One region of the Streptomyces sp. NPDC102270 genome, then DNA from elsewhere that is predicted to be linked to it. Evidence: riboswitches for the same ligand, from Rfam matches in the RefSeq annotation. Region 1 holds a riboswitch; each other region holds the start of a gene.
The links. Region 1 has a riboswitch for cyclic di-AMP ahead of ACIRP7_RS12595 (M23 family metallopeptidase). Riboswitches for the same ligand answer to the same signal wherever they lie in the genome.
Positions count from the first base shown of each region.

Region 2: another riboswitch for cyclic di-AMP. It lies ahead of ACIRP7_RS08470 (NlpC/P60 family protein); the one in region 1 lies ahead of ACIRP7_RS12595 (M23 family metallopeptidase).
Region 3: another riboswitch for cyclic di-AMP. It lies ahead of ACIRP7_RS09500 (transglycosylase SLT domain-containing protein); the one in region 1 lies ahead of ACIRP7_RS12595 (M23 family metallopeptidase).
Region 4: another riboswitch for cyclic di-AMP. It lies ahead of ACIRP7_RS23965 (peptidoglycan DD-metalloendopeptidase family protein); the one in region 1 lies ahead of ACIRP7_RS12595 (M23 family metallopeptidase).

Region 1 covers NZ_JBIWLX010000005.1:483,501-491,268, forward strand. The annotation lists gene ACIRP7_RS12565 (MarR family winged helix-turn-helix transcriptional regulator) at 1-417, shown strand, start outside; gene ribA (GTP cyclohydrolase II) at 524-1,165, shown strand; gene ACIRP7_RS12575 (response regulator) at 1,169-1,819, opposite strand; gene ACIRP7_RS12580 (histidine kinase) at 1,807-2,958, opposite strand; gene ACIRP7_RS12585 (hypothetical protein) at 3,030-3,296, opposite strand; tRNA gene ACIRP7_RS12590 (tRNA-Met) at 3,560-3,633, shown strand; cyclic di-AMP (ydaO/yuaA leader) riboswitch at 3,932-4,089, shown strand; gene ACIRP7_RS12595 (M23 family metallopeptidase) at 4,101-5,126, shown strand; gene ACIRP7_RS12600 (aldo/keto reductase) at 5,191-6,141, shown strand; gene ACIRP7_RS12605 (PrsW family intramembrane metalloprotease) at 6,158-7,546, opposite strand; gene trmB (tRNA (guanosine(46)-N7)-methyltransferase TrmB) at 7,598-7,768, opposite strand, start outside.
Region 2 covers NZ_JBIWLX010000004.1:148,185-155,952, reverse strand. The annotation lists gene ACIRP7_RS08490 (PspC domain-containing protein) at 1-773, shown strand, start outside; gene ACIRP7_RS08485 (response regulator transcription factor) at 770-1,480, shown strand; gene ACIRP7_RS08480 (NlpC/P60 family protein) at 1,484-2,545, opposite strand; gene ACIRP7_RS08475 (hypothetical protein) at 3,004-3,357, shown strand; gene ACIRP7_RS08470 (NlpC/P60 family protein) at 3,398-4,543, opposite strand; cyclic di-AMP (ydaO/yuaA leader) riboswitch at 4,552-4,697, opposite strand; gene pcrA (DNA helicase PcrA) at 5,009-7,492, shown strand; gene ACIRP7_RS08460 (M23 family metallopeptidase) at 7,524-7,768, opposite strand, start outside.
Region 3 covers NZ_JBIWLX010000004.1:360,455-368,222, reverse strand. The annotation lists gene ACIRP7_RS09520 (sugar ABC transporter permease) at 1-358, shown strand, start outside; gene ACIRP7_RS09515 (carbohydrate ABC transporter permease) at 355-1,218, shown strand; gene ACIRP7_RS09510 (LacI family DNA-binding transcriptional regulator) at 1,249-2,277, shown strand; gene ACIRP7_RS09505 (HAD family hydrolase) at 2,584-3,396, shown strand; gene ACIRP7_RS09500 (transglycosylase SLT domain-containing protein) at 3,400-3,882, opposite strand; cyclic di-AMP (ydaO/yuaA leader) riboswitch at 3,888-4,060, opposite strand; gene ACIRP7_RS09495 (polyprenyl synthetase family protein) at 4,585-5,595, shown strand; gene ACIRP7_RS09490 (outer membrane lipoprotein carrier protein LolA) at 5,830-7,068, shown strand; gene ACIRP7_RS09485 (ABC transporter ATP-binding protein) at 7,103-7,768, shown strand, end outside.
Region 4 covers NZ_JBIWLX010000011.1:108,190-115,957, reverse strand. The annotation lists gene ACIRP7_RS23985 (MBL fold metallo-hydrolase) at 447-1,634, opposite strand; gene ACIRP7_RS23980 (Glu/Leu/Phe/Val dehydrogenase dimerization domain-containing protein) at 1,811-2,989, shown strand; gene ACIRP7_RS23975 (TetR/AcrR family transcriptional regulator) at 3,038-3,646, shown strand; gene ACIRP7_RS23970 (SGNH/GDSL hydrolase family protein) at 3,739-4,524, opposite strand; gene ACIRP7_RS23965 (peptidoglycan DD-metalloendopeptidase family protein) at 4,783-5,697, opposite strand; cyclic di-AMP (ydaO/yuaA leader) riboswitch at 5,702-5,863, opposite strand; gene ACIRP7_RS23960 (alpha-galactosidase) at 6,170-7,768, opposite strand, start outside.

The sequences.
Region 1 (7,768 bases):
CTCCAGCAGGAGGCCGGCATGCCCCACCTGTACTACTCCATCCTGGCCAACCTCTCCGAGATCCCGGAGCGGCGGCTGCGGATGACCGAGCTCGCCGAGTTTCTGAAGATCACCCGGCCGCGGCTGACGTACGCCGTCGCCCGACTGGAGAAGGGCGGGCTGGTGCGGCGCGAGAGCTGCCAGTGGGACAAGCGGGGCAGTGTCGCGGTCCTCACCGACGAGGGGATGGCGGTGCTGGAGCGGGCGGCACCGGGACATGTGGACACGGTCCGCACCGCGCTCTTCGACCGGCTCACCCCGGAGCAGGTGGGGCAGCTCGAGGAGATCTTCACGAGCGTCACCGAGGGGCTCCAGGGTGAGGAGGGCGCCTCCGGGGAGGTCCCGTGGCGCCGTCGGTCGTCGCCGTCCTGTTCGTGACGAGCACCATAAGGCGTTGCTTCAAATTTAAAGCATGAGGTAGGGTCTCGATCAGTAGAACTGCTTCAAATCTGAAGCAGGTGTGCCTCCGGAGCGGAGTACCCGCATGACCGACCTGCCCGCCGCCACCCAGCGTTCCCGCGTCCGCGTCCCGCTGCGCTTCGGGGACGGCTACGGCGTGGACGCCGAACTCGTCACCTTCCACGGCCTGGCCGACGGGCGGGAGCACCTCGCCGTCGTCCTCGGCGACCCCGCCCCCGGCACCACCCCGCTGGTGCGGCTGCACTCCGAGTGCCTCACCGGCGATGTCTTCGGCTCCGCACGCTGCGACTGCGGCCCGCAACTGCGCGAGGCGGTCGAGCGCATAGCCGAGCGCGGCGGCGTCCTGCTCTACCTCCGCCAGGAGGGCCGCGGCATCGGCCTCTACAACAAGCTCGACGCGTACGCCCTCCAGGACCAGGGCCTCGACACCTATGCCGCGAACACCGCGCTGGGCCTGCCCGAGGACGCCCGCGACTACACGGCGGCCGCGCAGATGCTCCAGGCCCTGGGGATCGCCGAGCTCGACCTGCTCTCCAACAACCCCGACAAGGCTGGCCAGTTGCGCGACCTCGGCATCGACGTCCGCGACCGGGTGCCCACCGGCGTCTTCACCACCGCCCACAACGTCCGCTACCTGCGCGCGAAGGTCCTGCAGACCCAGCACACGCTGCCGCTGGGGGAGTTGACCGAACTCGGCGTCGGCTGACCGTCACCTGGGCGTGTGCGCGAGATAGGCCAGCACGGCCAGGACCCGCCGGTGGCCGCTGTCGCTCGGCGGCAGGCCCAGCTTGAGGAAGACGTTGCCGATGTGCTTGCTGACCGCGCGTTCGGTGACGACGAGGGTTTTGGCGATGGTCGTGTTGTCGTGGCCCTCGGCCATCAGCTTCAGCACCTCGCGCTCGCGCGGGGTGAGGGAGTCGAGCGGGGTGTCGCGGCGCCGGGTCAGGAGCTCGGTGACGACCTCGGGGTCGAGCGCCGTACCGCCGGCCACCACCCGCTCCAGCGCGTCGAGGAACTCGTCGACCCGGCCGATCCGGTCCTTGAGCAGGTAGCCGACCCCGCTGGTGCCACCGGCCAGCAGCTCGGCGGCGTACGACTCCTCGACGTACTGCGAGAGCACCAGCACCGGGAGTCCCGGGATCCGCTCCCTCGCCTCCAGGGCGGCCCGCAGGCCCTCGTCGCGGAACCCGGGCGGCATCCGCACATCGAGGACGGCCACGTCGGGCCGGTGTTCGAGCAGGGCCGGCAGGATCTCGGGGCCGGTGCCGACGACGGCCACGACCTCGTGCCCGGAGGAGGTCAGCAGAAGGACGAGCCCCTCTCTCAGAAGGGCGTTGTCCTCGGCGATCACCACACGCACGGCAGCTCCACATCGATCACGGTCGGGCCCCCGACGGGGCTGGTCACTTCGAAGGTCCCGTCGAGCGCGGCGACCCGGCGCCGCATACCGAGCAGCCCTGAGCCCGCGGACTCGTCGGCGCCGCCCCGGCCCTCGTCCCGCACCCGCACGGTCAGACCGCGCCGGGTCCTGGCCAGCCGGACCTCGGCCCGGTCGGCGCCGCTGTACTTGGCGACGTTGGTGAGCGACTCGGCCACCACGAAGTAGGCCGCGGCCTCCACCGCCGCGGGCGCCCGGGTGCCCTCGTCCAGGCCGCCGTCGTCCACTCCCACGCCGAGCCCGCTGCTCGCGGCGAGCGCCCGTACCGCGCCGACGAGACCCCGGTCGGTGAGGATCGGCGGGTGGATGCCGCGCACCACCTGCCGCAGCTCCGTCAGCGCCTGTTCGGCCTGGTCCTGGGCGTCGTCCAGCAGTTTGCGGGCGGCGTCGGGGTCCCGCTCGTAGGCCCGCTTGGCGAGTCCGATCCGCATCGACAGCGCCACCAGGTTGGCCTGGGCGCCGTCGTGCAGGTCCCGCTCGATGCGGCGCAGTTCGGCCTCGTGCGCGGCGATCGCGTCGGCCCGGGTCTCCCTCAGCTCCTCGACCCGCCGGGCCAGCCTGGCCTCGGGGGAGGGCATGAGCAGCACGGTCGACCAGCGGGCCTCGGTGTCCGCGAGCCGCACGATCAGCGGCAGGGCGACCGGGGCGCGGCGCAGCGCCCCGGCCCACACGCCGTCGACGACCAGGCCGAGGGGCCACAGCGGGAGGGCGAGGGCGAGGAGGGCGCCGTAGAGATAGTAGGCGAGCATCCAGCGGAGGTCCCTGAGCGTGCCGGGATCCCGCACCGAGATGCGCAGCCGTTCACGCAGGGTGCCGGTCATCGGTGTGTACGCCTCGGGGATCTCCCGGCCCGTCCACAGGGTGGTCAGGTTCCGCTTGGCGCCGGCGATCCGCCGTATCAGCAGCACGGCCTCGGGCAGCAGCCAGCAGCCGACCACGGCGACCGTGCCGATGGCGGCGATCAGCAGCACGGTGATGAAGAGGTACATGCCGAAGCACATCGCCGCGGCCACGACCAGATGCACGGTCGCCACCGCCGCACGCTGCACCGACTTCCACATGCGGCTCACGCTAGACGAACGGCCCCGGGCGCACGGTGTAGCCCGCTACACCATCGGGGCCCGGACGAGGATCACTCCCCGCCGCCGTCCTCGCTCTCGCCATGGCCCTGGTCCCGCACCCAGTTCCTGTGGGCGTTGGACCCTTCACGGCCGGGAGAGAGCTTCAGCACGGTCCCGTCGTGGAACTGCTCCAGGCTCGTCACCACATAGGGCGAGCCGGCCCGCACCGCCAGCCGGATGCCGCCGTTGCCGAACTCCGTCACCCGCAGCGTTCGCCCGCCGGAGAGCGGGATGTCCCGCTCGCCGATCTCCACCGGTCGCTCGTCGGCTGCCGCCATGGTCCCCTCCTGGTTTGGTGAGGGGCGCCACGGTACGCCGCTCCCGGCAGGCGGATCGGACCTGCGCCACACCCGGCCGCCTGGGCCCCGGGCACACCGCCGCCCTGCTGCACACCGGCCGCCGTACGGGAGAGGGAGCCCGCGGACGCCATCGCCGCGGCGACCGCCCATGTCGCCGGGACCGCGCCCACCGGGGTGTGCGGCGGCGAGAACAACCCTGGCGTGGACCACTCTCCGGATGACGTATGCTGGTTACACAACGACGCGGGGTGGAGCAGCTCGGTAGCTCGCTGGGCTCATAACCCAGAGGTCGCAGGTTCAAATCCTGTCCCCGCTACTCACGGCTCAGGGCCGGAGTCCAGTTCACTGGACTCCGGCCCTGAGTGTTTTCCCCTTCGTGACGTGATGTGACGCGGGGTGAGCGCGTGACCGCCCTCCGCGTTACAGCTGACATACCGTCAATGTCCGTGTGGGGCTTGAGTGAAGGTCAACTCGCCCGTTTTTAGGCGTTCATGGGCCGTAAGTCCAGCGTGATTTCGTTAATGATCAAGCGGAACAGCTTGGAATCGGGCCCCCGCGTCTATTAACGTTCGATAACGCAGCGCGGTCGTCCCAGCCGTCACAAGAGACGGCTCCGTGCTCATGCGCCGAATCCCGCAAGGGAACCGGGGAACCACCAACTTGGGGTGAATCGCTCGTACGCCACCGTGGCAGCACGGTCGGTATACGCGCGTAGGAGACCTTCCTGCTCCGAACCCGTCAGCTAACCCGGTAGGCGAGAAGGAAGGAAAGGAGCGCGCCCACGTGGCGTTCAACCCGCCTGCCCCCGAGGCGCCGTACGTCCCGAGCGACACCCTCGTATACGGCGGCTACCGTGCCGACGACGAGGCCCCGCTCGGCGAGTGGAACCCCACCGCGGACTCCCTCGCTCCCGTACGAGGCCGGCATCGCGTCGCCAAGCAGCGTGGCGGAGGGTTCGCCCGTAGCTCCACCGTTCTGGGCGTCGGTGTCATAGCCGCCGTCAGCGCCGGCGGGATGGCCAGCGCCAACACCGGCAAGCCGCCGGTCTCCATCTCCATGCCCGACCTGCCCAACGTGGGCTCGCTCATCTCGGACGACTCGGCCCCCGCCGCGGACGACACGAGCGCCTTCAGCAGCGTCGGCGCCACCACCGCCGACACCGCCAAGGGCACCTCGGACGCCGGTGAGGCGCTGCGCTCGCGCATCCTGGCCCAGGCCGAGCTGCAGCAGGACCAGCTCGACACCAAGGACGCCCAGGCCATCGCGGACGCCGCCGAGAAGGAGGCCGACGCGGCCGCCGCCAAGGCGGAGAAGGAAGCCCAGGAGAAGGCCGCCGCCGCGAAGAAGAAGGCGGAGGAGGCGGCCGCGAAGAAGGCCGAGGCCGCGCGCCTGGCCGAGCTCGCCAAGCAGTACACGCTGCCGACCTCGTCGTACACCATCACCGGGACCTTCGGTCAGGCCGGTTCGCTGTGGTCCTCCGGTTACCACACGGGCCTCGACTTCGCCGCTCCCACGGGCACGCTGATCAAGGCGATCCACAGCGGCACCATCACCGAGGCCGGCTGGGCCGGTTCCTACGGCTACCGCACGATCCTCACCCTCGACGACGGCACCGAGCTGTGGTTCTGCCACCAGTCCTCGATCAGCGTCAGCGTCGGCCAGAAGGTCGGCACCGGTGACGTCATCGGCCGCGTGGGCGCCACGGGCAACGTGACCGGCGCGCACCTGCACCTGGAGGTCCACCCGAACGGCTCGGCCGACGGGATCGACCCGATGGCGTGGCTGCGCGGCAAGGGGCTCACTCCCTGAGGTTTACGGCGATTTTGCGGCCGTGGCGGAAGACCGGGGTCCGGTGCTTGCGTTGACGTAGGACATGACTTCTTCTCCGCTTCGCAAGCTCGGTTCCTCCGACCTCGAGGTCTTTCCGCTCACCCTCGGCGGCAACGTCTTCGGCTGGACCGCCGACGAGGCCACCTCCTTCGACGTTCTCGACGCGTACAACGCGGCCGGCGGCAACTTCGTCGACACGGCCGACTCGTACTCGTCGTGGGCCGAGGGAAACTCCGGCGGCGAGTCCGAGGCAGTCATCGGCAAGTGGCTGGCGGCCCGCGGCAACCGTGACGACGTCGTCATCGCCACGAAGGTCAGCCAGCACCCGCAGTACCAGGGCCTGTCGGCGGCGAACATCAAGGCCGCCGCCGACGCCTCCCTGAAGCGCCTGGGCACCGACCACATCGACCTGTACTACACCCACTTCGACAAGACCGAGGTGCCGGTCGAGGAGATCATCGGCGCGCTGGACGAACTGGTGAAGGCGGGCAAGGTGCGGGCGATCGGCGCCTCCAACATCTCCGCCGCGCGCCTCGCGGAGTCCCTCGCCTTCTCCGACCGCGAGGGCCTCGCGCGCTATGTCGCTCTCCAGCCCCATTACAACCTGGTCTCGCGCGACACGTACGAGGGTGAACTGGAGGCGCTCGCGGCCCGGGAGGGCCTCGCCGCGGTCCCGTACTACGCCCTCGCCTCCGGGTTCCTCACCGGCAAGTACCGCCCCGGTACGACGGTCGACAGTGCGCGGGCCACGGGCGCCGGCAAGCACCTGGACACCGAACGCGGCCGCAAGGTCCTCGCGGCGCTCGACGACATCGCCGAGTCCCACACCGTCCCGGTCGCCACGGTCGCCCTCGCCTGGCTCGCCGCCCAGCCGACGGTCGCGGCCCCGATCGCGTCAGCCCGCACGGTGGAACAGCTGCCGGCGCTGCTGGGCGTGGCCGACCTGACCCTGACGGAGGAGGAGCTGACGCGCCTGACGGAGGCGTCGGCCTGACCCTCCGCCGCACGGTCTATGTGCGGTACGGGTTGTAGGCGGGGTACGGCACCGCCGGGTGGACCGGAGGCGTCGGCTGGGCGGGGTGGCCGGGGTGGCCGTGGTGCGTCGGCTGGGCCGGGTGAGCGGCGTATCCGTACGCCCCGTACACCGGCCAGGGCGGCGCGGCCACCGGTACCGGCGGTGCCGTGATCCGGGCCGCGTGGTCCAGCGCGGGCCGCGCGACATCCCGCCGCCGCCACAGCTCGTGCAGCAACTCCCGCTCCCGTACGACGAAGTCCGCGTTCGCCCGCCCGAGCCGCCCCCGGCGCCGCAGGAACGCCAAGGACGTCGCGTACGCCTCGTACTGCGAGACCGCCCGCGCCGCGGCCCGCCCGCCGAACTGCCGCCGGGCGTAGTCCCGTGCCACCCGCCGCGCCCGCATCGAGCCCAGCACATAGGGCTCGGTCGGCGTCAGCCACCCGGCGACGGCGTACGCGGGCAGCTCCTCGCGCACGGTCTTCAGCTCCCGCTGCCGTGTCCAGATGACCAGCCAGGTCAGCAGCGCGAACGCCGGCACCATGAACATCGCGTACACCGCGAAGAAGCCGTACTCCCCGAACGTCGACGAGCCGTTCCACGTCGCGTGCATGCCCATCGCGAGCAGCAGTCCGGACAGCGGGACGAGAACCCGCCGTACGTGCTGGCGTTCCGCCGACAGCGCGGAGATGCCGAAGCCGATGCCGGTCAGGACGGTGAACAGGGGGTGCGCGAACGGCGACATGACGACGCGCACGAAAAAGGTCGCGGCGGTGACCGAGGCGATGCCGCGGTCGCCGGTGAGCTGGTCGGTGCCGAAGGCGGTGCCCAGGTAGAGGATGTTCTCGGTGAAGGCGAAGCCGGTGGCGGTGACCCCCGCTATCACCACGCCGTCGACGATCCCGGTGAAGTCCCGTCTGCGGAACAGGAAGACGAGCAGCACGGCGGCGGCCTTGGCCGACTCCTCGACGATCGGCGCTATCACGGTCGCGCCGAGGGTGTCCGCGCCGGACGGGTCGGCGGTCGCCGTCGCTATCCACTTCGTCGCGAAGCTGTTGGCGATGATCGCTATCAGCGCGGCCGCGCAGGCGCCCCAGGCGAAGGCGAACAGCAGATTGCGCCAGGGCCCCGGTGCGACGCGGTCGAGCCAGCGGAACGCGGCTATGAGCAGCGGTACGGGCAGGACCGCGAGCCCCAGACCGACCAGGAACCCCTCGGTACCGGTCTGTTGACGGACCAGGGCGAGGATGACGAGCCCGGACAGGGTGAGGAGGGTGATGAGCGCGCCGTAGCGCACCCACTTCCGCTGCCACCAGTGCGCATGCCGCAGTGCACCGCCACCGGTGGGGTCACCGGAGTACGTCGGATACGGGGGAAAGGTGGCCACGGCATCGACCTTAACGAGACAGAGGCGCCGCCCGCAGGCGGGGCGGGGTGCTCAGGCGCCGGTGGGGGACTGGTCGGGTCGGTCGGATCGGTCGCCGTGCTGTACGCGGCGGAACAGCAGGTCGTTCACGACATGTCCCTTCTCCAGTCCCTGTCCCTCGAAACGGGTCAGCGGCCGGAACTCCGGACGCGCCGCGAAACCGCCGCCGGTCCGGGTGTTCTC
Region 2 (7,768 bases), on a different contig from region 1:
GTGCCGCGGGCGGAGTCCTCCTCGTCACCGCGGGCGTCTCCGGGGTCTTCGTCCTCCAGGGCTCCACCGCCCACCTCGGCTCCGTCCTCCAGGCGGCCCTCGCCGTCCTCGTCGGGATAACGCTCCTCGCCGGGCCGTATCTCGTCCGCATGACCCAGGACCTCTCCGAGGAGCGCCTCATGCGCATCCGTGCCCAGGAGCGCGCGGAGGTCGCGGCCCACGTCCACGACTCGGTGCTGCACACCCTGACCCTGATCCAGCGCAACGCGGAGAACGCGAGCGAGGTGCGCCGCCTGGCCCGCGCCCAGGAGCGCGACCTGCGCACCTGGCTCTACAAACCCGAGGGCACCGGCAAGGACGAGGCCGACGAACCCACCGACCTCGGCGACGCCGTGCGGCGCAACGCGGCCGAGGTCGAGGACAAGCACGGCGTCCCCATAGAGGTCGTGGTCGTCGGCGACTGCCCGCTCGACGAGAGAACCGGCGCACAGATGCAGGCCGCGCGTGAGGCGATGGTCAACGCCGCCAAGTACGGTGGCGAGGGTGGCGCCGTACAGGTCTACGCCGAAGTCGAGGGCAGGACGGTCTTCGTGTCCGTCCGGGACCGCGGCCCCGGCTTCGACCTCGACTCGATACCCGCCGACCGGATGGGTGTCAGAGAATCGATCATCGGCCGCATGGAGCGCCATGGCGGCACGGCCCGGCTGCGCGCGGTGCCGGGCGGCGGCACGGAGGTCGAGCTGGAGATGGAGAGGGCGGAGAAGACGTCATGAGCGACGAGGCGAATGGCACGACGGAGGTCACCGGGGGCGCGGCCGAGCGCCGGGTGCGCGTGGTCCTCGTCGACGACCACCGCATGTTCCGTACGGGCGTCCAGGCCGAGATCGGCCGGACCGAGGAGACCGGCGTCGAGGTCGTCGGGGAGGCCGCCGACGTCGACCAGGCCGTCACCGTCATCACCGCGACCCGTCCCGAGGTCGTTCTCCTCGACGTCCATCTCCCGGGCGGCGGAGGAGTCGAAGTGCTGCGCCGGTGCGCCCCGTTGATGGCCGACGCCGAGCAGCCCGTCCGCTTCCTCGCCCTGTCCGTCTCGGACGCGGCCGAGGACGTGATCGGAGTGATCCGGGGCGGTGCGCGCGGCTATGTGACGAAGACGATCACCGGCACGGACCTCGTCAACTCCGTCTTCCGCGTCCAGGAGGGCGACGCCGTCTTCTCGCCGCGCCTGGCCGGCTTCGTCCTGGACGCCTTCGCCTCCACCGACGCCCCGCCGGTCGACGAGGACCTCGACCGCCTCACCCAGCGCGAGCGGGAGGTGCTGAGGCTCATCGCGCGCGGTTACGCCTACAAGGAGATCGCCAAGCAGCTGTTCATCTCGGTGAAGACGGTCGAGTCCCATGTCTCCGCGGTCCTGCGCAAGCTCCAGCTCTCCAACCGCCACGAGCTGACCCGGTGGGCGACGGCCCGGCGGCTCGTCTGACACTCACACCACCCGCGTCGCGCCCGCGAACGGCATCTGGTCGATGGGCGCCACTCGCACCGGTGCCGACGGGTTCGGAGCGTGGATCATCTGCCCGTTGCCGACGTACATGCCGACGTGGCTGATGCCCGAGTAGAAGAACACCAGGTCGCCAGGGAGGAGTTCGGAGCGGGCGACGCGTCTGCCCGCGTCGATCTGGGCGTAGGTCGTGCGGGGCAGGGAGATGCCCGCCGAGCGGTAGGCGGCCTGGATGAGCCCCGAGCAGTCGAAGGCGTCCGGACCGGTGGCACCCCAGACATAGGGGCTGCCGAGCTTGGCGTAGGCGTAGGAAACGGCCGCTGCGGCGCGGGAGTTGGGGGCCGCCGTAGTGGCAGCGCCGGGGGACGTCAGTTCCTCGCGTGCACCCGTGGTGGCCCGTGAGGCGCGATCCCCGTCGGCGCCGAGCACCGCCCGTTCCTCGGCCGACAGCTGGGACATCAGGCGACGGGCCGCGCCCAGTTTGCCGGTGATCGTCTTCTTGTGGCGCTTCAGCTCCGCCTGGCGCGACTTCAGGGAGGCCAGCTCGATGTGCGCGGCCCCGCGCAGCTGTTCGATCTCCCGCAGCTGCCGGCGTACGTTCGCCACGGAGGTGGCCTGGCGGTTGCCGGCTCGTTCGGCGAACTCGGCGCTGTCCAGGTACCGGTCGGGGTCGTCGGTGAGCGCGAGCTGCATCGCGGGGTCGAGGCCGCCGCCGCGGTACTGCGCCGCGGCCATCGAACCCAGCGCGTCCCGCTCCTCGTTGAGCTGTTCCGTCCTGCGGGCCGCCTGGTCCCGCAGGCTGTCCAGCCGGGTCTCGGCCGCCTTGGCCTTCTCCTTCGCGCCGTTGTACTTCTCGGTGGCCGACTCGGCCTCCTGGTACAGCTGGTCCACCTTCGCCTTGACCTGCGCCGGTGTGAGCTGCGGCTCGGCGTGTCCGATCCCGTCGAAGCCCGTCGCGGTCGCCGCCCCCGCGAGGGCGATGGTCGCTGCCGTACGGACCGTATGGCCGCCGGCCGAGCGGCTGCGGGGCTTGCGGTGCGCTGCCACGTGGACTGCACGTCCTTTCCTGCGATCGCCCGCCCCGGGGCTCCGGGACGTACGAACGCCAGGGATGAGCGGCCGTACGACCCGCCCGGGGCGGTGTGCGCGTCCGGCGACGGCCCGCACAGGGGGAGCAGGCCGCCGCCGGACCTTCTCGGCGGTGGTGGCCGACTGCCGCCCCTGGCCCGGGCGGCGGTGGGGAGCCGGTCACCTGAGGGAGGACGCTAAACCTGAGCGTGTCCGGGAGGTAACGCGTTGTGCGGAACTGCCGCCAGGGGACCGCCGGGTGACCGAAGGTGACCGTGATGCCGGGGTGGCGCCGTCGACTTCGCGCGGTGCGCTGACCGAAGTAGGGATTCCGGAGCGCACGGCAGGCGTGGAGTGCTAAAGGCCGCATATATGCGAGATCCGTTCACAGGGCCCGGTGCGCGTGCCCCTCGGGCTCCGGCATAGGCTCCGGCCTCATGGACGTACTCATCCATCTCTTCGTCGGCCTGCACATCATCGGCATCGCCGCGCTGCTCGGCGGCTTCCTCACCCAGATGAAGGCGATGGGCCAGGGCGCCGCCCGGTTCGTCCCCGCGATGCTGCACGGCGCCGCGACGATGCTGGTCACCGGGATGATCCTGGTCGGCCTCAACCAGGCCGACGACCAGCACGTCAACAACATCAAGATCGGCGTGAAGCTGGCCCTGCTGATCGTGATCCTCGGCCTCGTCTATGTGAAACGGGACGACGAGAAGGTGGACAAGGGCCTGTTCGGCCTGGTCGGCGCGCTGACCTCGGCCAACATCTTCATCGCGGTGCTGTGGACCTGACCGCGGTACGGGCGGAGCCGACCGCACCGCCCCGACGGCCTCAGGCGGGGCGCACCACGCTGTGGATCCCCGACTCACCGTCGTAGTAGATCGACTCCTCGCGGACGTACGCGCCCGGCTTGGGGGCGTGGATCATCATGCCGTTGCCGATGTAGAGACCGACGTGGCTGATGTCGTCGTAGAAGAAGACCAGGTCACCGGGTTGGGCGTCGGCCAGGGAGACCGTGGTGCCGGCACCGACCTGGTCGTAGGTGACGCGGGGGAGGTCGACGCCGGCGGCCTTCCAGGCGGCCTGGGTGAGCCCTGAGCAGTCGTAGGAGTCGGGGCCGGTGGCGCCCCAGACGTACGGCTTGCCGATCTGCGCGCGGGCGAAGGCGAGGGCCTTGGCGGCCCTGGTGGCGTACGAGGAGTCGGCCGCCGTCGACGTGCTCACCTGCGGGCCGGTGGCCTTCTGGGCGGTCTCCTGGGCGGCCTTCTCCGCCGCCTCCTGCTGCCGCGCCAGCTCCGCCGCCCTGCGGGCCGCCTCCTGCTGCTCGCGCTTCTCGATCGCCGCGAGACGCGCCTTCTCCTGGGCGGTCAGTTCCGACAAAAGCTCGCGCGCGTCGGCGAGCTTCTTCTGGACGGTCGCCTTGGCGGTCCTCAGGTTGCTCTGCGTGTCGGTGAGCGCCTGAAGGCTCTGGGAGGCCTCCTGGCGCTTCTTCATCGCCGCGGACTGCTCGGAGACGTAATCGTCGACCGCGCCCTTCTGGCGGCTCGTCAAGCGGCCCATCAGCTGCGTCTGGTCGAAGTAGTCCTGCGGGGTGTCGGCGAGCAGGAAGGTCGCCGTGTCGGGCGCGGCGGCACCGGTGCGGTACTGGGCCGCGGCGAAGGAACCGAGTTCCTCCCGTGCCTCGTTGAGCTTCTGGGTGCGCTGGGCGACGTCCTCCAGGAGCGTCTCGACCTGCTTGCGCTGCTTGGCCGTTTTCTCCTTGGCCGCGTTGTAGGTGTCGGTCGCCGACTCGGCCTGGCGGTAGAGGTCGTCGACCTTCTTCTCGACCTCTTCGAGACTCGGCTTGTCATCGGCCGGCGCGGCGTTCGCCGACTGGGACAGCAGGGCCACGGAGGTGAGGGCGGCCGTCGCGAAGGCCGGGGTCCGTATGCCTGCTGCGCGCGTACCGACGGGACGCGACTTGCGGTGCGACGCCAAGGGAGGCGACTCCTTCCGTGCTCCGCCTACCGGGTTAGCTGTCGGGTTCGGGCGGGAAGGGTTGCCCTACGGCGCTCCCGTGGGCGGGAGTCGGCCGATTCACCCCGGGTTCGGTGGGTCCCCGGCTCCGGGCGCGCGGCGGCGCCTGCGGACTCGGCGGAGGCCGTGCGGCCCGGCGACGTTCGCCGGAGGGGGTCGTACGGCCTGCCCGGAACGGTAGCCAACGGGTGTGGCCCATGTGAAGGTTGCTGGTCGATATGCCCGATACATTTTCGTGACCTTCGTCGCGGGCGTCGCTCCATGGCGGGGATTCGGGGTGATCTGTCGTGGTGAGGGGGTGTTCGCCGTTCCTGGCGCTCCGGGCACGGCACGTCGGTCCGGGGCCCGTCACGGACCGTGACGGCAGGGTGGATGTTCTCAGGGCGGCGGCGGGCTGTCAGTGGGGCACCCTAGACTCGGAGAGCGATGAGCAGCCTCTTTGACGACAGCTTCCTGGCGGACCTCCAGGCCCCTCGCGGGCATGCGGAGGAGCCCCCGCCGCCGCCCGAGGACGACCACGTGCCGGAACCCGTTCCGGACGACCTGTTCGGTGGGAAGTTCGACGTGCCCCCGGACCGGGACGCCTACTACCGCGACGGCGCCCCGCGCCCGGTGGTGGACCCGGCCGCGCTCCTGGAGGGGCTGAACGAGAACCAGCGCGCGGCCGTCGTGCACTCCGGCACCCCGCTGCTCATCGTGGCCGGCGCCGGTTCCGGCAAGACCCGGGTGCTCACCCACCGCATCGCCCACCTCCTCGGCGAGCGCAATGTCCACCCGGGCCAGATCCTCGCGATCACCTTCACCAACAAGGCCGCGGGCGAGATGAAGGAGCGCGTCGAGCAGCTCGTGGGCCCGCGCGCGAACGCGATGTGGGTCATGACCTTCCACAGCGCGTGCGTGCGGATCCTGCGGAGGGAGTCGAAGAAGCTCGGGTTCACCTCTTCCTTCTCGATCTACGACGCCGCCGACTCCAAGCGGCTCATGGCCCTGGTCTGCCGCGATCTGGACCTCGACCCCAAGCGCTACCCCCCGAAGTCCTTCAGCGCCAAGATCAGCAACCTGAAGAACGAGCTGATCGACGAGGAGGACTTCGCCGCCCAGGCCACCGACGGCTTCGAGAAGACCCTCGCCCAGGCCTACGCCATGTACCAGTCGCGCCTCCGCGAGGCGAACGCCCTCGACTTCGACGACCTGATCATGACGACGGTCAACCTGCTCCGGGCGTTCCCCGACGTCTCCGAGCACTACCGCCGCCGCTTCCGGCACGTCCTCGTCGACGAGTACCAGGACACCAACCACGCGCAGTACGCGCTGGTCAGGGAGCTGGTCGGGACCTCCGAGCACCCGGTGGACGTGCCGCCGAGCGAGCACGACCTGCCGCCCGCCGAGCTCTGTGTCGTCGGTGACGCCGACCAGTCGATCTACGCCTTCCGCGGCGCGACCATCCGCAACATCCTCCAGTTCGAGGAGGACTACCCGGACGCGACGACGATCCTCCTGGAGCAGAACTACCGCTCCACCCAGACGATCCTCACCGCCGCCAACGCCGTCATCGAGCGCAACGAGTCGCGCCGCCCCAAGAACCTGTGGACCAACGCGGGCGCGGGCGCGCGCATCACCGGCTATGTCGCCGACACCGAGCACGACGAGGCGCAGTTCGTCGCCGACGAGATAGACCGCCTCACGGACGCGGGTGACGCGAAGGCCGGCGATGTCGCCGTCTTCTACCGCACCAACGCGCAGTCCCGTGTCTTCGAAGAGGTCTTCATCCGCGTCGGCCTGCCCTACAAGGTCGTCGGCGGCGTCCGCTTCTACGAGCGCAAGGAGGTCCGGGACGTCCTGGCCTACCTGCGCGTTCTCGCCAACCCGGAGGACTCCGTGCCGCTGCGCCGGATCCTCAACGTCCCCAAGCGCGGCATCGGCGACCGGGCCGAGGCGATGATCGACGCCCTGTCCCAGCGCGAGAAGATCAGCTTCCCGCAGGCACTCAAGCGCGTCGACGAGGCGTACGGCATGGCCGCGCGCTCGACCAACGCCGTGAAGCGGTTCAACGTGCTGATGGAGGAGCTCCGTACGATCGTCGAGTCCGGCGCGGGCCCGGCGACCGTCCTGGAAGCCGTCCTCGAACGCACCGGCTATCTCGCCGAGTTGCAGGCCTCCACCGACCCGCAGGACGAGACCCGCATCGAGAACCTCCAGGAACTCGCCGCCGTGGCCCTGGAGTTCGAGCAGGAGTCCGGCGAGGGCGAGGAGACCGGCTCGCTCTCCGACTTCCTGGAGCGGGTCGCGCTCGTCGCCGACTCCGACCAGATCCCCGACGAGGACGAGGACGGCTCCGGCGTCATCACCCTGATGACCCTGCACACCGCCAAGGGCCTGGAGTTCCCGGTCGTCTTCCTCACCGGCATGGAGGACGGCGTCTTCCCGCACATGCGCGCCCTCGGCCAGACGAAGGAACTGGAGGAGGAGCGGCGCCTGGCCTACGTCGGCATCACGCGCGCGCGTGAGCGGCTGTACCTGACCCGGTCCTCCCTGCGCAGCGCGTGGGGGCAGCCGTCGTACAACCCGCCCTCCCGCTTCCTGGAGGAGATCCCGGCGCAGCACGTGGACTGGAAGCGCACGGGGGCGGCCGGCGCTCCTGCGGGGCCGGTCTCGGGGGTCGCCGCCTCGCTGTCGTCGTCCCGTTCCCGCTCCTCGGCGTCGGGCGCGTCCGGCTTCGCGACGCGCAGGACCTCGGAGAAGCCGGTGGTGTCCCTGGCAGTCGGCGACCGTGTCACCCACGACCAGTTCGGTCTGGGCACGGTGGTCGGGGTGAAGGGCACGGGCGCGAACGCCGAGGCGACGATCGACTTCGGGGAGGCCAAGCCGAAGCGGCTGCTGCTGCGGTACGCGCCGGTGGAGAAGCTGTAGCTCCGCAAAGGGGCGGGCTGGGTCCGAGAGGTTACGTCGGGTCCAGCCCGTGGCTGCGCAGCCACGGCAGGGGGTCTATGGCCGAACCGCCTGCGGGGTGCACCTCGAAGTGCAGGTGGGGTCCGGTCGAGTTGCCGGAGTTGCCGGAGTAGGCGATCGGGTCGCCGGCTTTGACCGTCGTACCGGAGGCGACGCGGTAGCTCGAGAGGTGGCAGTACCACGTCTCGGTGCCGTCCTTCGCCGTCACGACCATCATGTTGCCGTACGCGCTGTTCC
Region 3 (7,768 bases), on a different contig from region 1:
CGCCCTCAGGGCGATCCCGGCGGACATCTACGAGGCGGCCAGGATCGACGGCGCGACCAATCTGAGCATCGCCCTGAAGATCAAGATCCCGATCGTGATGCCCTCCCTGGTGCTCACCTTCTTCTTCTCGGTGATCGCCACCCTCCAGGTCTTCACCGAGCCGATGGCACTCAAGCCGCTCACCAACGGCCTGCCCAGCTCGTGGAGCCCGCTGATGGCCATCTACGACAAGGCCTTCCTCCAGTCCGACATCTACGGCGCCTCCGCCACCGCGGTCGTCCTGGCCCTGGCCACGTTCGTCCTCTCCTTCACCCTGCTGCGCATCTCCGACCGCTACACCCGGGAGGACCGGGCATGACTCCCCTCACCCTCACCGCCAGGCCCAAGGGCGGCCGCACCGCCTGGGTGCCCACGATCGTCCTGATCCTCGGCGCGCTGTACTGCCTGATCCCCATCGCCTGGGTGGTCGTCGCGGCGACCAAGGACCGGTCGGAGCTCTTCTCCACCTTCACCCTCGCCCCCGGCACCGGCCTCTTCCAGAACCTGAGTGACCTCACCGCCTACCGCGACGGCATCTTCTGGCGCTGGATGGCCAACTCGGCCTTCTACGCCGGTCTCGGCGCCCTGCTCTCCGCCGCGGTCTCCGCCGCCGGCGGCTACGCGCTCGGCCGCTACAGCTTCCGCGGCCGTGAGGCGGTCTTCAAGATGATCCTGGCCGGCGTCCTGGTGCCGTCCATCGTGCTGGCCGTACCGCAGTACCTGCTGCTGTCGAAGCTCGGCATGGCCGACTCGTACTGGTCGATGCTGCTGCCGTCGATCCTGTCGCCGTACGGCGTCTACCTGGTCCGCATCTACGCCGCCGCGTCCGTGCCCGCCGAGCTCATGGAGGCCGCCCGCATGGACGGCGCCAGCGAGTGGAGGATCTTCTCGCGGATCGCCGTACCGATGATGATGCCCGGGCTGATCACGGTGTTCCTCTTCCAGTTCGTCGGCATCTGGAACAACTTCCTGCTGCCCTTCGTCATGTTGGCCGACGACGAGAAGTTCCCGATCACTCTCGGCCTGTACACGCTGCTCGCCCAGGGCGCCTCGCAGCCCGCGCTCTACACCCTGGTCATCACCGGATGTCTGCTGGCGATCCTGCCGCTGATCGGGCTCTTCCTGGTGATCCAGCGGTTCTGGTCGCTGGACCTGATGAGCGGCGCGGTCAAGGCCTGAGGCCCCGGACCACTTTCACGAACGAGGAACATGACCACCAGCGCGAACGGACGCCGCAAGCCACCGACCATCCACGACGTGGCCCGGGAGGCGGGCGTCTCGCGGGGCACCGTCTCCCGCTTCCTGAACGGCGGCCACTACGTCTCGCCCGCCGCCCGGCGGGCGGTCGAGGCCGCCGTCAGGAAGACCGGCTACGTGGTCAACCGGCACGCCCGCAGCCTCAGTACGGGCCGGTCGGACTCGGTGGCGTTCCTGCTGACCGAGCCGCAGGAGAAGTTCTTCGAGGACCCCAACTTCAACATCCTGCTGCGCGGTTGCACCGAGCGGCTCGCCCAGCACGACATCCCGCTGCTGCTGATGCTGGCCGAGAGCGACGACGACCGGCGCCGGCTGACCCGGTACATCACCTCGGGTCACGTCGACGGGGTGCTGCTGCTCTCCAACCACAGCGGTGACCCGGTCGCGGCCGAACTGCACCACGCGGGGATCCCGTTGGTGGTCTGCGGCAAGCCGATAGGGCGGGGGACCAAGGTCAGTTACGTGGCCGCCGCCGACCGGGAGGGCGCGCAGGACATGGTCCGCCATCTCCTCGCGGGCGGCCGCCGCCGCATCGGCATGGTCACCGGGCCGCTGGACATGCCGGGCGGCCCCGACCGCCTCGGTGGCTACCGGGATGTCCTCGCCGAGGCGGGCCTGCCCTACGACCCGGCGCTCGTCGTCGAGGGCGACTTCCGGCGCAGCGGCGGTGAACGGGCGGCCCGCCGACTGCTGGCCCAGGCCCCGGACCTGGACGCGGTGTTCGTCGCCTCGGACCTCATGGCCCTCGGGGTCGTGGGCGTCCTTCAGCAGGCCGGGCGTTCGGTCCCGGAGGACATCGCAGTCGGCGGCTTCGACGACTCCCCGGCGGCCACCGCCATCACCCCCGCCCTCACCACCATGCGCCAGCCCTTCGACCGCATCAGCGCCGAGATGGTCCGCATGCTGCTGGCCCAGATCGCGGGCGAGGACACGGCCGGAGTGATCCTCCCCACGGAACTGGTGGTACGGGACTCCGCGTAGCGCTCCGCCGAGGCGCGGTGCGGTGGCGGGCGCCCGCACGACGCAGGTGGGGGCGAGGCGAGGCATGGTGACGCGGCGCACGGCGGCCCGGCCGTTGCGCACCGCTCCCTGTCCAGCCGCCGCGTCAACAGGGCGGAGCCGCAACGGACATGCCCCGGCCCGGCCTGCCCGGTCTCGTGGCGCATACCGGCGGGCCGTCCCGCGCCGCCGCACCCCCGGAACCGGAACTGCCGTCAACGGATGTGAAAGCAGGAGCCGTCCGGTTCGCGTCGAGTCGCGGGGGCCAACCATCCGTATTCTCTGATCATGGCCGCCTCCACCGCATATTCACTCATCGCCACCGACCTGGACGGCACGCTGCTCCGCGCCGACGACACCGTCTCGGACCGGTCGCTGGCCGCGCTCGCGAAGGTGGCGGAGAGTGGAGCCCGGCATCTCGTCGTGACGGGACGGCCGGCGCCCAGAGTGCGGTCCCTGCTCGACGACCTCGGCAGTACGGGGCTCGCGGTGTGCGGACAGGGCGCGCAGGTGTACGACGCCGGCGCGGACCGGCTGCTCTGGTCGGTGACCCTGGACCGGGAGCTGGCCGAGACCGCGCTCGGCAAGATCGAGGCCGAGGTCGGGCAGGTGTACGCGGCCGTGGACCAGGACGGTGTCGAGGGGCTCACGCTCATCGAGCCCGGCTATCTGATGCCCCACCCGACCCTGCCCGCCGTACGGGTGGGCAGGCGCGACGACCTGTGGTGCGAGCCGATCAGCAAGGTGTTGCTGCGCCATCCCTACCTGTCCGACGACGAGTTGGCGGTCACGGCGCGTGCGGTGGTGAGCTCGCTGGCGACGGTCACCATGTCGGGGCCCGGGACCGTCGAACTCCAGCCATGCGGCGTCACCAAGGCGACCGGCCTCGCGCTGGCCGCCCGGCACCTGGGTCTGGGCCCCGAGGTGACGATCGCCTTCGGGGACATGCCCAACGACATCCCCATGTTCGACTGGGCGGCCCGTGGTGTGGCGATGGCCAACGCCCACCCCGAACTCAGGGGCGTGGCCGACGAGGTGACCCTGTCGAACGAGGACGACGGCGTCGCCGTCGTCCTCGAAAGACTGTTCCGTGCGGCGTAGTTCCTAGTACGCGCCAAACACGTTGTCGATGGACCCGTACCGCTGGGCCGCGTAGTTGCAGGCCGCGGTGATGTTGGCCACCGGGTCGTACGGGTCCCACGAGGTGTTGGCCACGTGGTACGCGTTGAAGGTCGGGTCGATCACCTGGAGCAGGCCCTTGGAGGGCGTGCCGGCCACCGCGTTGGAGTCCCAGAGGTTGATGGCGTAGGGGTTGCCGGAGGACTCGCGGATGACGTTGCGGTAGATGCCGTCGTAGGAGCCGGGAATCCCGTGCTCCGCCATGACGGCGAGGGAGGCCCGGATCCAGCCGTCGAGGGTGTTGGAGTAGCCGAGCGTGGTCGCGGTCTGCACGGTCGGGGTGGCCGCGGACGCGGTGGTGGCGCCGATGAGGGGGAGCGCGAGTACGGCGGCCCCGGTGCCGGCGACGGCGAGCTTGCGGACGAGACGGCTGGTGCGGGTACGTCGGTGCTGAGCGGCAGCGGACATGGTGAAGTTCCTCTCCGTCGCCTGCGAGGTGAGCTGTCGGGTTCGGGCGGGAGATGCCCGGCCACGCCTACGAAAGGCGTGACTTCACCCCAAGCCGTGCCGGTATGTCCGAAGACGCCCGGTCCGGCGGTCAACCTGGTTCCCCCGCTCCTGCCATGGTTCTCGGTGGGTGTACGGGCGGTGGCAGGATTCGGCGTCCGCCCGACAGGCCGGGAACGTATGCGAGAGCACATGTCCGGAACAAGTGGCGAATTCACATGAGGTGCCTATTGACCTTGGTAGGAGGCATTTGAGGTACTTGATCCTTTGCGTTCGCCAAGCCTCAACTCGCGCACGGGCAAAGGCGGATCAGTGCATTCCGGTTTCATGCCGGTTCACCAGCACAAGTGGGTCAAGTCACACTGGAGTGCAAGGGGTGCAAAAGGGGCAAGAAGTCTCAACTCATGTTCAACCGGCAGCCCGTGGGATTCGCTGCTCCCGCGCCCGTCCCGCAATGGCGGCCGATTCCGTACAAGTCGGTAGATATTTGTTCTTATCAGATGATCGAAAACATACCGGCCGTGATCCGATACCGCCCGGCATGGACGGGGCGGGCGCTATCGGTGATCCAAAGGTGACCGGATACGCTGACTTGAGTGATGGCAGCGACCTATCGACATTCCGTGTGACCGCCAGTAGACACCAGCAGACAGGAGACCCCTCGTGACCGTCGTCGGGCCGTTCGGGCTGAGCGTGCGGGACCAGGCTCTGGAAGCCGATGTCCAGGCCGGATTGACGGCTGTCGAGGAGGGACTGCTCGAGGCCACCAAGAGCGAGGTCCCCTTCATCACGGAGGCCGCCCAGCACCTGGTGCGAGCGGGCGGAAAGCGGTTTCGGCCGTTGCTCGTGATGCTCGCCGCCCAGTTCGGTGACCCCTATGCGCCGGGCCTGGTGCCGTCCGCCGTAGTGGTGGAGCTGACCCACCTCGCGACCCTTTACCACGACGACGTCATGGACGAGGCCGAGGTCAGGCGGGGCGTCGACAGCGCCAACACCCGCTGGGGCAACTCGGTGGCCGTGCTGACGGGCGACTTCCTGTTCGCGCGCGCCTCGCACATCCTGGCCGACCTCGGGCCCGAGGCGGTCCGGGTGCAGTCGGAGGCGTTCGAGCGCCTGGTCACCGGCCAGATCCTGGAGACGGCCGGGCCGCAGGACGGCCGCGATCCGGTCGAGCACTACCTCGACGTGCTCGGCGGCAAGACGGGCTCCCTGGTCGCGGTCTCGTGCCGCTTCGGGGCCATGATGTCGGGCGCCGACGAGACCGTCGTGGACGTCCTGACCCAGTACGGCGAGCGCCTCGGTGTCGCCTTCCAGCTCGCCGACGACGTGCTGGACATCGCCTCCGACTCCCGCGAGTCCGGCAAGACGCCGGGCACCGACCTGCGCGAGGGCATCCCCACGATGCCCGTGCTGCGGCTGCGGGAGCGGGCCGCCCGGCTCGGCCTTGCCGAGGACATCGCCCTGTGCGAGCTGCTCGACTCCGACCTCACGGACGACGCCCGGCTCGCGGAGGCGCTGGCGGCCCTGCGCACGCACCCCGCGCTGGAGCAGGCCCGCCGGGACACCGTGCGCTACGCGCAGGACGCGCGCGCGGCCCTGGCACCGCTGCGGGAGTGCGACGCGAAGGCGGCGCTGATGGAGCTGTGCGACGCGGTGGTGCATCGAGCGGGCTAGGCCGGCCGCCCGACAGAGCGAACGCCCCCTACGGGTCGGAGGGGGCGTCGGCATGTCGTGTCATACCCCAGGTGTACACGGAGTTGGCTCCGAGGTCTGACGCATTCTCATGGCCGATTTGGTCAGATGGACATCACGGAAAACACCACTCCTCACCGATTCGGGTGAGAATGGCGGCTACGGGTGGATGCATCTGAGTGGACAGCCGCCGCCGACGACGGAGGTAAGGCACATATGGCACCGTACGAATCCGACGACAGCGTGACCGCCGCGGACGCCGAAGAGCTGCGTTCCGCGCGCCGGCGCAAGGCCGCGCGGTACGTCGTACCGGCCACGGTGGTGGGAGTCGCGGCGGCGACCATCGGGCTCGTCCCGGCGCTCGCCGACTCCGGCGACCCCAACCTGCCGAAGATCAGCGCACAGGAACTCATCGAGAAGATCGCCGCGTCGGACGTGCAGCAGCTGTCCGGCACCGTGAAGATCACCACCGATCTCGGTCTGCCGGACCTCGGCGGCCTGGAGAACTCGCTCGGCTCCGCCGCCGGGCCCTCCGGCTCGGGCAACGGCTCGTCCGCCGACCCCACCACCAAGCTCACCGAGCTCGCCTCCGGCACGCACACACTGCGCGTCGCGGCCGACGGCCAGGACAGGCAGAAGGTCTCGCTGCTGGAGAACGCGGCGGAGTACAGCCTCATCCACAACGGCAAGGACGTCTGGGGCTACGACAGCAAGTCCAACTCGGTCTTCCACACCACGGCCTCCGAGAGCGACGGGAAGCAGAAGGAGGAGCTCCCCGCCACCCCCAAGGACCTCGCCCAGGACGCCCTCAAGGCTGCCGACAAGACCACGTCGGTGACGGTGGAGGGCACCGCCCAGGTCGCGGGCCGGGACGCCTACCGACTGGTCATCAAGCCCAAGGACGAAGGCTCCACGGTCGGTCAGATCACCGTGGCCGTGGACGCGAAGACCGGCCTGCCGCTGAAGTTCACGCTGACACCGGCGAGCGGCGGCGCGGCCGTCGTCGACGCGGGCTTCACCCAGGTCAGCTTCGCCAGGCCGGCCGCCTCGACCTTCGACTTCACCCCGCCGAAGGGGGCGAAGGTCGAGGAGGGCGACGCCAAGAAGGCACCCGAGCATCGCGAGGGCCTGCGCAAGGGCCCGGCCGACGACCTCGGCAAGGGTTCCGGCGACCTCGGCAAGGGCGGCCCCGAGGGGCTGAACGTCATCGGGGACGGCTGGGACTCCATAGCCACCTTCGACACCGGCGGCCAGGGCGTCCCGTCCGGCTCCGAGGTCGGCGGTGACGTCGGCGGCTTCCTGGACTCGCTCGGCGACAAGGTCTCCGGCAAGTTCGGTGCGGGCACCGTCTTCAAGACCCGCCTGATCAACGCCCTGATCACCGACGACGGCAAGGTCTACGTCGGCGCGGTCACCAAGGACGCCCTGGTGAAGGCGGCCGACGCGGGGAAGTAGCTCCCCCGCGGAGCACGACGAATCGAGGGAGCCGATGGACCAGCCGTCCGCCACGGAGCCGGACCCGGAGGGGTCGGACGAGGGTGCTTCGGAGGGTGTGGGTGACAGCGCCATCCACACCCGGGCCCTCACCAAGCGCTACCGCGGCGGACAGCTCGCCGTGGACGGTCTCGACCTGACCGTCCCGGCGGGCAGCGTCTTCGGCTTCCTCGGCCCGAACGGCTCGGGCAAGACCACCACCATCCGCATGCTGATGGGCCTCATCGAACCGACCTCCGGCTCGGCGCGCGTCCTCGGCCGGCCCATGCCGCGCGCCTCCCGGACCGTCCTCCCGCACGTCGGCGCGCTCATCGAGGGCCCGGCCCTCTACGGCTTTCTCTCCGGCCGCGACAACCTCGTCCGCTACGACGCCGCCGACCCGACCGCCGACCCGCGCACCCGGAACACGCGCGTGGCGGCCGCCCTGGACCGGGTGGGCCTGGCGGCCGCCGCCGCCAAGAAGGCGAAGGCGTACTCACTGGGCATGAAACAGCGCCTCGGCCTGGCCGCGGCCCTCCTGCAGCCCCGCAGACTCCTGGTCCTGGACGAACCGACCAACGGCCTGGACCCGCAGGGCATGCGCGAGATCCGTTCCCTGGTGCGGGAGCTGGCGTCGGACGGCACCACCGTCTTCCTCTCCTCCCACCTCCTCGACGAGATC
Region 4 (7,768 bases), on a different contig from region 1:
ACTGACTGTGTCGGTCTGCCGCACCACCGGGCCGCTTCATTCCCCGAGCCACGGCGCGGGCACTCCCCGCGCTGGGCGTTGGTCCTGCCGAGGGTGTTCGGCGCCGACTACCCCGGAGTGACAGGCGGACGGGGTGCTCAGTCCGCTCACTCCGACTTCGGGGCCGGCTGACCCGACCCGTGCCGGCCGCAAGCACGCGCGACTCCAGTTACCGCGTTCTCGCCGGGTCCGCCGAGGCAGGCCGGCACCCTGCCACCCCGACACAGGACCTCGGCGCCGAGGTCCGGGCCGTACTGCGTGCACCGCCAGAGATGTTCATCGCACCGCGCCGCGCCGCGAAGTCGGGGACACCTGCCCGGACCACCGTTGCGACACCAGGGTCAGCGGCACCCACCCACGCGGGCAGACAAGACCCGCACCGGCTTCCGCCCCGCCCCAACCTCACATCACCGCTCAGCCACCGGCTCCCGCTCCGGCTCCCGCTTCCCCAAAGCCGCAGGCAGCTCGGCCCACCCCCCGGCCGGCGCCCTTGCCACCCGCCGCCACCAAGGGTCGGCCACCGGTACCGCCCCCGGCTCGAACGGCTCCCCCGGCCGAGGCGTGGCCATGGCGACCCCGGCCTTGTGGGACAGCAGCATGGTCCGCTCCGCCGGCTCCGCCCAGGGATGCGTCGCGAGGTTGAACGTGCCCCAGTGGATCGGCAGCAGCACCCCTTCCGCCGCGTCCCCGCCCTGCAGATCCACATGGGACCGCACCGCCTCGTCGGGTGTCATGTGGATGTCCGGCCAGAACTCCGAGTAGGCGCCGAGCTGGATCATCGTGGCGTCGAAGGGCCCGAAGGCCGCGCCGATGTCCTTGAATCCGTCGAAGTACCCGGTGTCACCGCTGTGGTAGACCCGGTGCTCCCCACTGGAGACGACCCAGGACGCCCACAGCGTGTGCTGGGTGTTGCGCAGTCCCCGTCCACAGAAGTGCCGGGCCGGGGTGGCCGTCAGCGTCAGTCCGGCGACCTGGGTCGACTCGTGCCAGTCCAGCTCACGCAGCCGGTCCGCGGACACTCCCCAGTGCTCGAGGTGGGCCCCCACCCCGAGCGGCACGGCGAAGACGGTGTCCGTACCGGCCAGTTGCTTGATCGTGGGCATGTCCAGGTGGTCGTAGTGGTCGTGGGAGATGACGACCACGTCGACCGGCCCGAGCGCGGCCAGCGGCAGCGGCACGGGGTGGAGCCGCTTGGGCCCGGCGAAGGGGAGCGGGGAGCAGCGCTCACCCCACACGGGGTCGAACAGCACCCGCCGCCCGTCGATCTCGGCGAGCACGCTGGAGTGCCCCATCCAGGTGAGCCGCAGCCCGGTGGCCGGGGGCTTGGAGAGGTCGGCGAGCGTCGTGGCGTGTACCGGGATCCGGCCTTCGGGAGCCCGCTGCCGGCGGCCCTCGCTGTCGAAGAAGACCTTGGCGAGGTCGATCGCCGAACCGTCGGGACGGGTCCGGGCCGTACCGCCGGGGTTCTGGAAGACACCGTTCACGAAGTGGGGGGATCTGCGGATGCGCGCCATGCGCTCACCGCTCGGGTCCGCGCCGAAGGCCGCGGGCTGCAGCGCGCGGAGCCCGGAGCTCAGGGGACGGAAGCCGGTCACGGTACCTCCATGTGGAGTCGCTGAGGCACCCATTATGGTCCGCCCCTCTGACAGCGCCGGGGTCTGCCCGGTCACATGGACAAGGACGCCGCGGAAGCGGATCACGTTGACAGGGCGTACCCGGATGCCAATACTGACTGCCCGTTCAGTAGCCGTTCGCCCACCCCGGAGCCCGCGTGACCACCCCCTTGCTGTCGCTCACCTGGACCGACCACGTCACCGGCCGCCAGGGCTTCCTGGTCGTCGACCGGCTGGTGCGGGGTGTCGCCAGCGGCGGCCTGCGGATGCGCCCGGGCTGCACGCTGGACGAGGTCACCGGGCTCGCCCGCGGCATGACCATGAAGGAGGCCCTGCACTACGACCCCGCGGCCCGGTACGTCCCGTTGGGCGGGGCGAAGGGCGGCATCGACTGCGACCCCCGGGACCCGGAGGCGTACGGCCTGCTCGTGCGCTACCTGCGCGCCATGCGGCCGTACGTCGAAAGCTGCTGGACGACCGGTGAGGACCTCGGTCTCAGCCAGGACCTGGTGGACCGGGCGGCCGTGGAGGCCGGTCTGGTCTCCTCGATCCAGGCGGTCTATCCGCTGCTCGACGACGAGGCCGTGGCCCGGCGGCGGCTCGCGGACGCGTTCGCCGCGGAGGTGGACGGCATCGGGCTCGACGAGCTGGCGGGCGGCTGCGGGGTGGCCGAGTCGGCGTTCGCGGCCCTGGACGCGGCCGGAGTTCCGTACGCGGGCACGCGCGTGTCCGTGCAGGGGCTTGGCACCATGGGCGGGGCCACGGCCCGCTTCCTCACGCGCGCGGGGCTGACGGTCGTGGCCGTCGCCGACATCAAGGGCACGATCTTCAACGCGGCAGGGCTCGACGTCGAGGCGCTGCTGGCCGCCCGGGACGCCTACGGCACCGTGGACCGCTCCGCCCTGCGCCCCGCCGACCGCGAACTGCCCGGTGAGGCCTGGCTGTCGCTCGACGCCGAGGTACTCGTGCCTGCGGCCGTCTCGTACGCGATCGACACCGGGAACCAGGAACGGATCCGGGCGCGTTGGATCGTCGAGGCGGCCAACATGCCCGTCCTGCCCGCGGCGGAGGCTCTGCTGGCCGCGCGCGGGGTGACCGTACTGCCGGACGTCGTGGTCAACTCCGGGACGAACGCCTGGTGGTGGTGGACCCTGTTCGGCGACATCGGCGCGGATCCGGACGAGGCCTTCGCGCACATTGGACGTTCCATGCGCGCCCTGGTCGGGCAGTTGCTGGCGCGCGCCGAGGCGGACGGCACCTCACCGCGCGCCGCCGCGCACGCACTGGTCGCGGACCGGCTGCCGGTGATCGCGGAGCGGTTCGGCTGGTACCGCTGACCTGGCCCGACGCGCGAGGACCCGCAGGGGGACGGCTAGGGTGATCCCGTGGCGAGAGTGCGGTTGACAGTGGCGGAGCGGCGCGAGGAGCTGCTGCGGGCCGCCATCGAGCAGATCGAGACGCGGGGCGTCGCGGCCGTCAGGATCGCCGACGTGGCCTCGGCGCTCGGGGTGAGCAACGCCCTGGTGCTCTATCACTTCTCCACGAAGGAGAAGCTGGTCGCCGCCGCCTTCACCTACGCCGCCGAGGACGACCTGGCCCATCTGCGCAAGCTCCTCGGCCGCCGCACGAGCGCCCTGCGCCGGCTCCGGTCGGCCGTGCGCTGGTACGCCCCGACAGGCCAGGCCAAGGGCTGGCGGCTGTGGATCGAGGGCTGGGCGGTGGCCCTGCGTGAGCCGGCGCTCCAGGAGGTCATTCGTGACCTGGACAGACGCTGGAAGGCGGCGCTCACGGAGGTGATCGCCGAGGGCGTGGCCGCGGGCGAGTTCTCCTGCCCGGACCCGGAAGCCACCGCCCTGCGCCTCACCGCCCTCCTGGACGGCCTGGCCGTCCAACTGACGTCCTACGCGGGCGCGGTGGCCAGGTCCCGGGCCCAGGAGTGGGTGGACGAGGCCCTGGCACGGGAACTCGGCCTGGACGGCACGAGGTCCGAGTAGCTGCGACACGCGGGCCGGGTCGCCCGGGCGGAGGGCCTCACGGCGGCCGCCGGGCGAGATCCGTCCCGCCCGGCACCGGCCTCGCACACGACTCAGGCCACCGGAGCGATCCGGCTCTTGATGTCGTCCGGCGACAGCACGCCCTTGGCCGTCACGTGGTCCCCGGAGGACTCGCCGCGCAGCCGACGCCCGATCCACGGCACCAGAAACTCCCGGGCCCAGTGCACATCGTCCCGCCGCACGTCCAGCGGCCCGCGCGGGGGAAGCGGCGGCCAGGGCTGGTCGGGATCCGCCGGCACCTCCAGTCCCAGCACCTGTCCCGCACGGAGCGCCACACGCGTGTGCCCCTCAGGGGAGAGATGCAGCCGGTCGCCGTCCCAGGCCCGCCGGTCCTGGATGGTCTTCAGGGACCACAGGTCGAGCACCGGGCACCCGTACCGGTCGGCGACGGCCCGCACATGTCCGTTGTACGTGGCGATCTTGCCGCGCAGATGCTTGAGCACGGGCACACCACGGGTGTCGAAGCCGGTCGTCACCATGACGGTGCCGCACGCCTGCGTGAGCCGGGCCACGGCCCGCTCGAAGCGTTCGGCGACCTCGTCGGGGTCGGTACCGGGCCGGAGGATGTCGTTGCCGCCGGCGCAGAACGACACCAGGTCCGGTGCCAGTTCGACGGCCTGCGGAAGCTGGTCCTCGACGATCTGGTCGAGGAGCTTCCCGCGTACGGCGAGATTGCTGTACCTGAAATCGCCCTCGGGCCGCCGGTCCGCGAGAAGCACCGCGAACCGGTCGGCCCAGCCGACGAACGCCCCGTCGGGGCCGAGGTCGCCGACGCCCTCGGTGAAGCTGTCCCCCACCGCCACGTACGACCCGATCACTGAGCTGCTGTCGTTCTTCGAATCGTCTGCCACAGCCGTTCATGATTCACCTTCGAATGTGACCTACGCGACCGTAAGAAGAGCTTGACGGGCGGTGAGATAAGCCACTCCTAAAGTGTTGGCCAAACCAGGAATAGGCCCATCATCAGGAATGTTGACGTTGCGACCGCCACAAGAACGCAACGAAGTGATCATGAGGAAACACCGGAGGCCGGACCCGGGGATCGGGGTCCGGCCTCCGGTGGCACAGGAGGATCGTCAGCCGACGGCGACACCCTTCGAGCGGAGGTAGGCGACGGGGTCCACGTCGGAGCCGTAGTCCGGCGTCGTGCGGATCTCGAAGTGCAGGTGCGGGCCGGTGACGTTGCCGGTCGCGCCGGAGAGGCCGATCTGCTGGCCCTCGGTCACGGTCTGGCCGGCCGAGACGGAGAGCTGGGACAGGTGGGCGTACTGCGCGTAGTAGCCGTCGTTCAGCTTGATGACGACCTGGTTGCCGTAGGCGCCGCCCCAACCCGCGGAGACGACCGTGCCCGCGGCCACGGCCTTGAGCGAGGTGCCGGTCGGGACGACGAAGTCGACGCCGGTGTGGTAGCCGCTGGACCACATGCTGCCCGCCACGCGGTAGCCGGTGCCGATCGTGGCGCCGGTGACCGGAAGGGTGTAGCCGCTGGAGCTGGTGGTGGCGGCGCTCTGGGTGGCGGCCGTCGAGTTCGAGGAGGACTTCTTCGACTCGGCCTTCTCGGTCTTCGCCGAGGACGAAGCAGAGGACTCGGTCTTCGTCGTGCTCGTCCTGGCCTTCTTGCCGATCGAGAGCTTCAGACCGGGATGGATCAGCGACGGGTCGTCTCCGATCGCCGAACGGTTGTCGGCGTACAGCTTCTTCCAACCACCGCTGACGTTCTGCTCATCAGCGATCTTCGAAAGATAGTCGCCGACGCGCACCGAATAGGTGCGCACTGTCGAGGTCTTCTTCGCGGCCGTCTTTTCGGCGGACTTCTGCGCGACCGGAAGCGACTGAACGGCCTTTTCCGACACGGACTGGGGAGTGGCGGCGTGCGCGCCGGTGGCCCCCATGAGCGGGAGGGCGAGCGCGGCGCCCCCGGTTCCGGCGACGGCTATCGAACGGGTGAAGCGCTGGGACTTCGGACGGCGGTGCTTACCCTTCGCGGGCATGACGAATTCCTCTCCGGCGCCTGCGAGGTGAGCTGTCGGGTGCGGGCTGGAGATGCCCGGACGCGCCTGGACGCGCCTTAACCCCAAGCCGTTCCGGAGACCGGAACAGGCGGTTTTACCTGTGGGTCCCCCGCTCCTGCCTTGCACGGGTGGGTGAGTGTGGGGAATCCGCTCGGCGGCAGGATTGGGCGTCCGACCGGATCGGGGGTGAACGTAAGCGAGCAAGACGCAAAGGGACAAGTGAAGGGTTCCCTTTGCCTGCGTTCCCATTGATCCCGTATGAGAATTACCGGTCACCCTGCGTGAATCGGACGCCCTTCTCCCGACCCGAATCCCCTTGGAAAACCTGCGAATTACGTGAACATGACGGGCGACACACCGTCACGGATATGACGCTGCTCACGTCACGAATTCACAGGAACCCTCAAACCGAAAGGAGTTGGGAGAGAACCTGCCAATTCGGGCACAAGCCCTAGATGCGACGCAGTCGGATAACCGTCGCATCGAGGTCGCCGCGCAAACCGGTACGAAGTCCGTGATGAAGCAATACGGCACCTCGGTGCACTTCGCCCGTTTCGAGGCATTCGTACGACACTGTCGGGTCGAGCCCGCGCAGCCGCAGCGAGGGGACGGGCTCGCCGTACTTCTGCGCCTGCAGCCAGGCGAGGACGACGGTCTCGTCCCCGAGGAGGTACTGCACCGCGCTCAGCCCGCCCTGCGGAGGCCGAAGCCGGTACAGGTCGCCGCGCTGCACCACAGGCCGGATCTCCTTGTAGAGACCCACCCACCGAGCGGCTTCGGCGAGCTCCTCCTCGGTCCACTCCGCGAGGTCCCCGCCGACCCCCAGCACCCCGGCCATCGCGCTGACGAACCGGAATCGCAGCGAGCTCACCCGGTCGTTGAGCTGGGTGTTGGGACTGTCGGTCACCCACGCGGCCATCACACGCGCGGGATGGATCTGGCTGAAGCCGTGCTGGATGGCGAGCCGGTCGAGCGGGTCGGTGTTGTCCGAGGTCCACACCTGGTCGGTGCGGCTGAGCACCCCGAGGTCGATCCGGCCGCCGCCCCCCGAGCACGACTCGAAGGCCACGCCCGGGTGGGCCTCCCGCAACCGGTCCAAGAGGGTGTAGAAGCCGCGTACATGGTCCACCCACAGGCGCTGCGGGTAGGACTCACCGGGCCAGCCCGTGTCCGTGAAGCAGCGGTTGAAGTCCCACTTCACATAGTCGATCGGGGCCGAGGAGAGGAGAGCGTCGAGCTGCTCCCACAGGTACTCCTGGACGTCCTCGCGCGCGAGGTTCAGTACGAGCTGGTTGCGGAACTCCGTCCGCTTCCGTCCCGTCTGGTACTGCACCCAGTCCGGGTGGGCGCGGTACAGCTCGCTGTCAGGATTGATCATCTCCGGCTCGACCCAGATGCCGAACTGCATGCCGAGGGTGCGCACGTAGTCGGCGAGCGGCTTGAGGCCGGCGGGGAAGCGGTCGGGGTTGGGCGTCCAGTCGCCGAGCCCGGCCCGGTCGCTGGTGCGGGCACCGAACCAGCCGTCGTCGACCACGAACAGCTCGACGCCCATCGCCGCGGCCCGCCGGGCCAGGGTGCGCTGCTGCTCCTCGGAGATGTCGAAGTTCGTGGCCTCCCAGGAGTTGAACAGCACGGGCCGGTCCTGGTCCGCGTGCGGGATGACGTGGGCCCGCTGGTAGGCGTGCCAGGTGCGGCTCGCGCCGCCGAAGCCGCCGTCGCTCCAGAGTCCGGCGAAGACGGGTGTCGTGAAGGACTCCCCGGCCGCCAGCCGGAACAGACCCGAGTCGTCGTATCCGGCGCCGCCGGTGATCTGTACGCGCGCGTCGGGCAGTTGCGCCACGGCGATCCGCCAGGACCCCGACCAGCCGAGGGCGACGCCGTAGACCTCGCCGTGCTCCTCGGTGGCGTCGGTGTCGAGGGCGACCCACGGCAGGTGCTGGTGCCCGGTGTGGCCGCGGCGGCTGCCGATGACCTTCTCGCCGTAGGTGAGGGGGGACCGGGTGAGCAGGGACTCGGCGGCCCAGCGGCCGTGCAGCTGGGACAGCCGCCA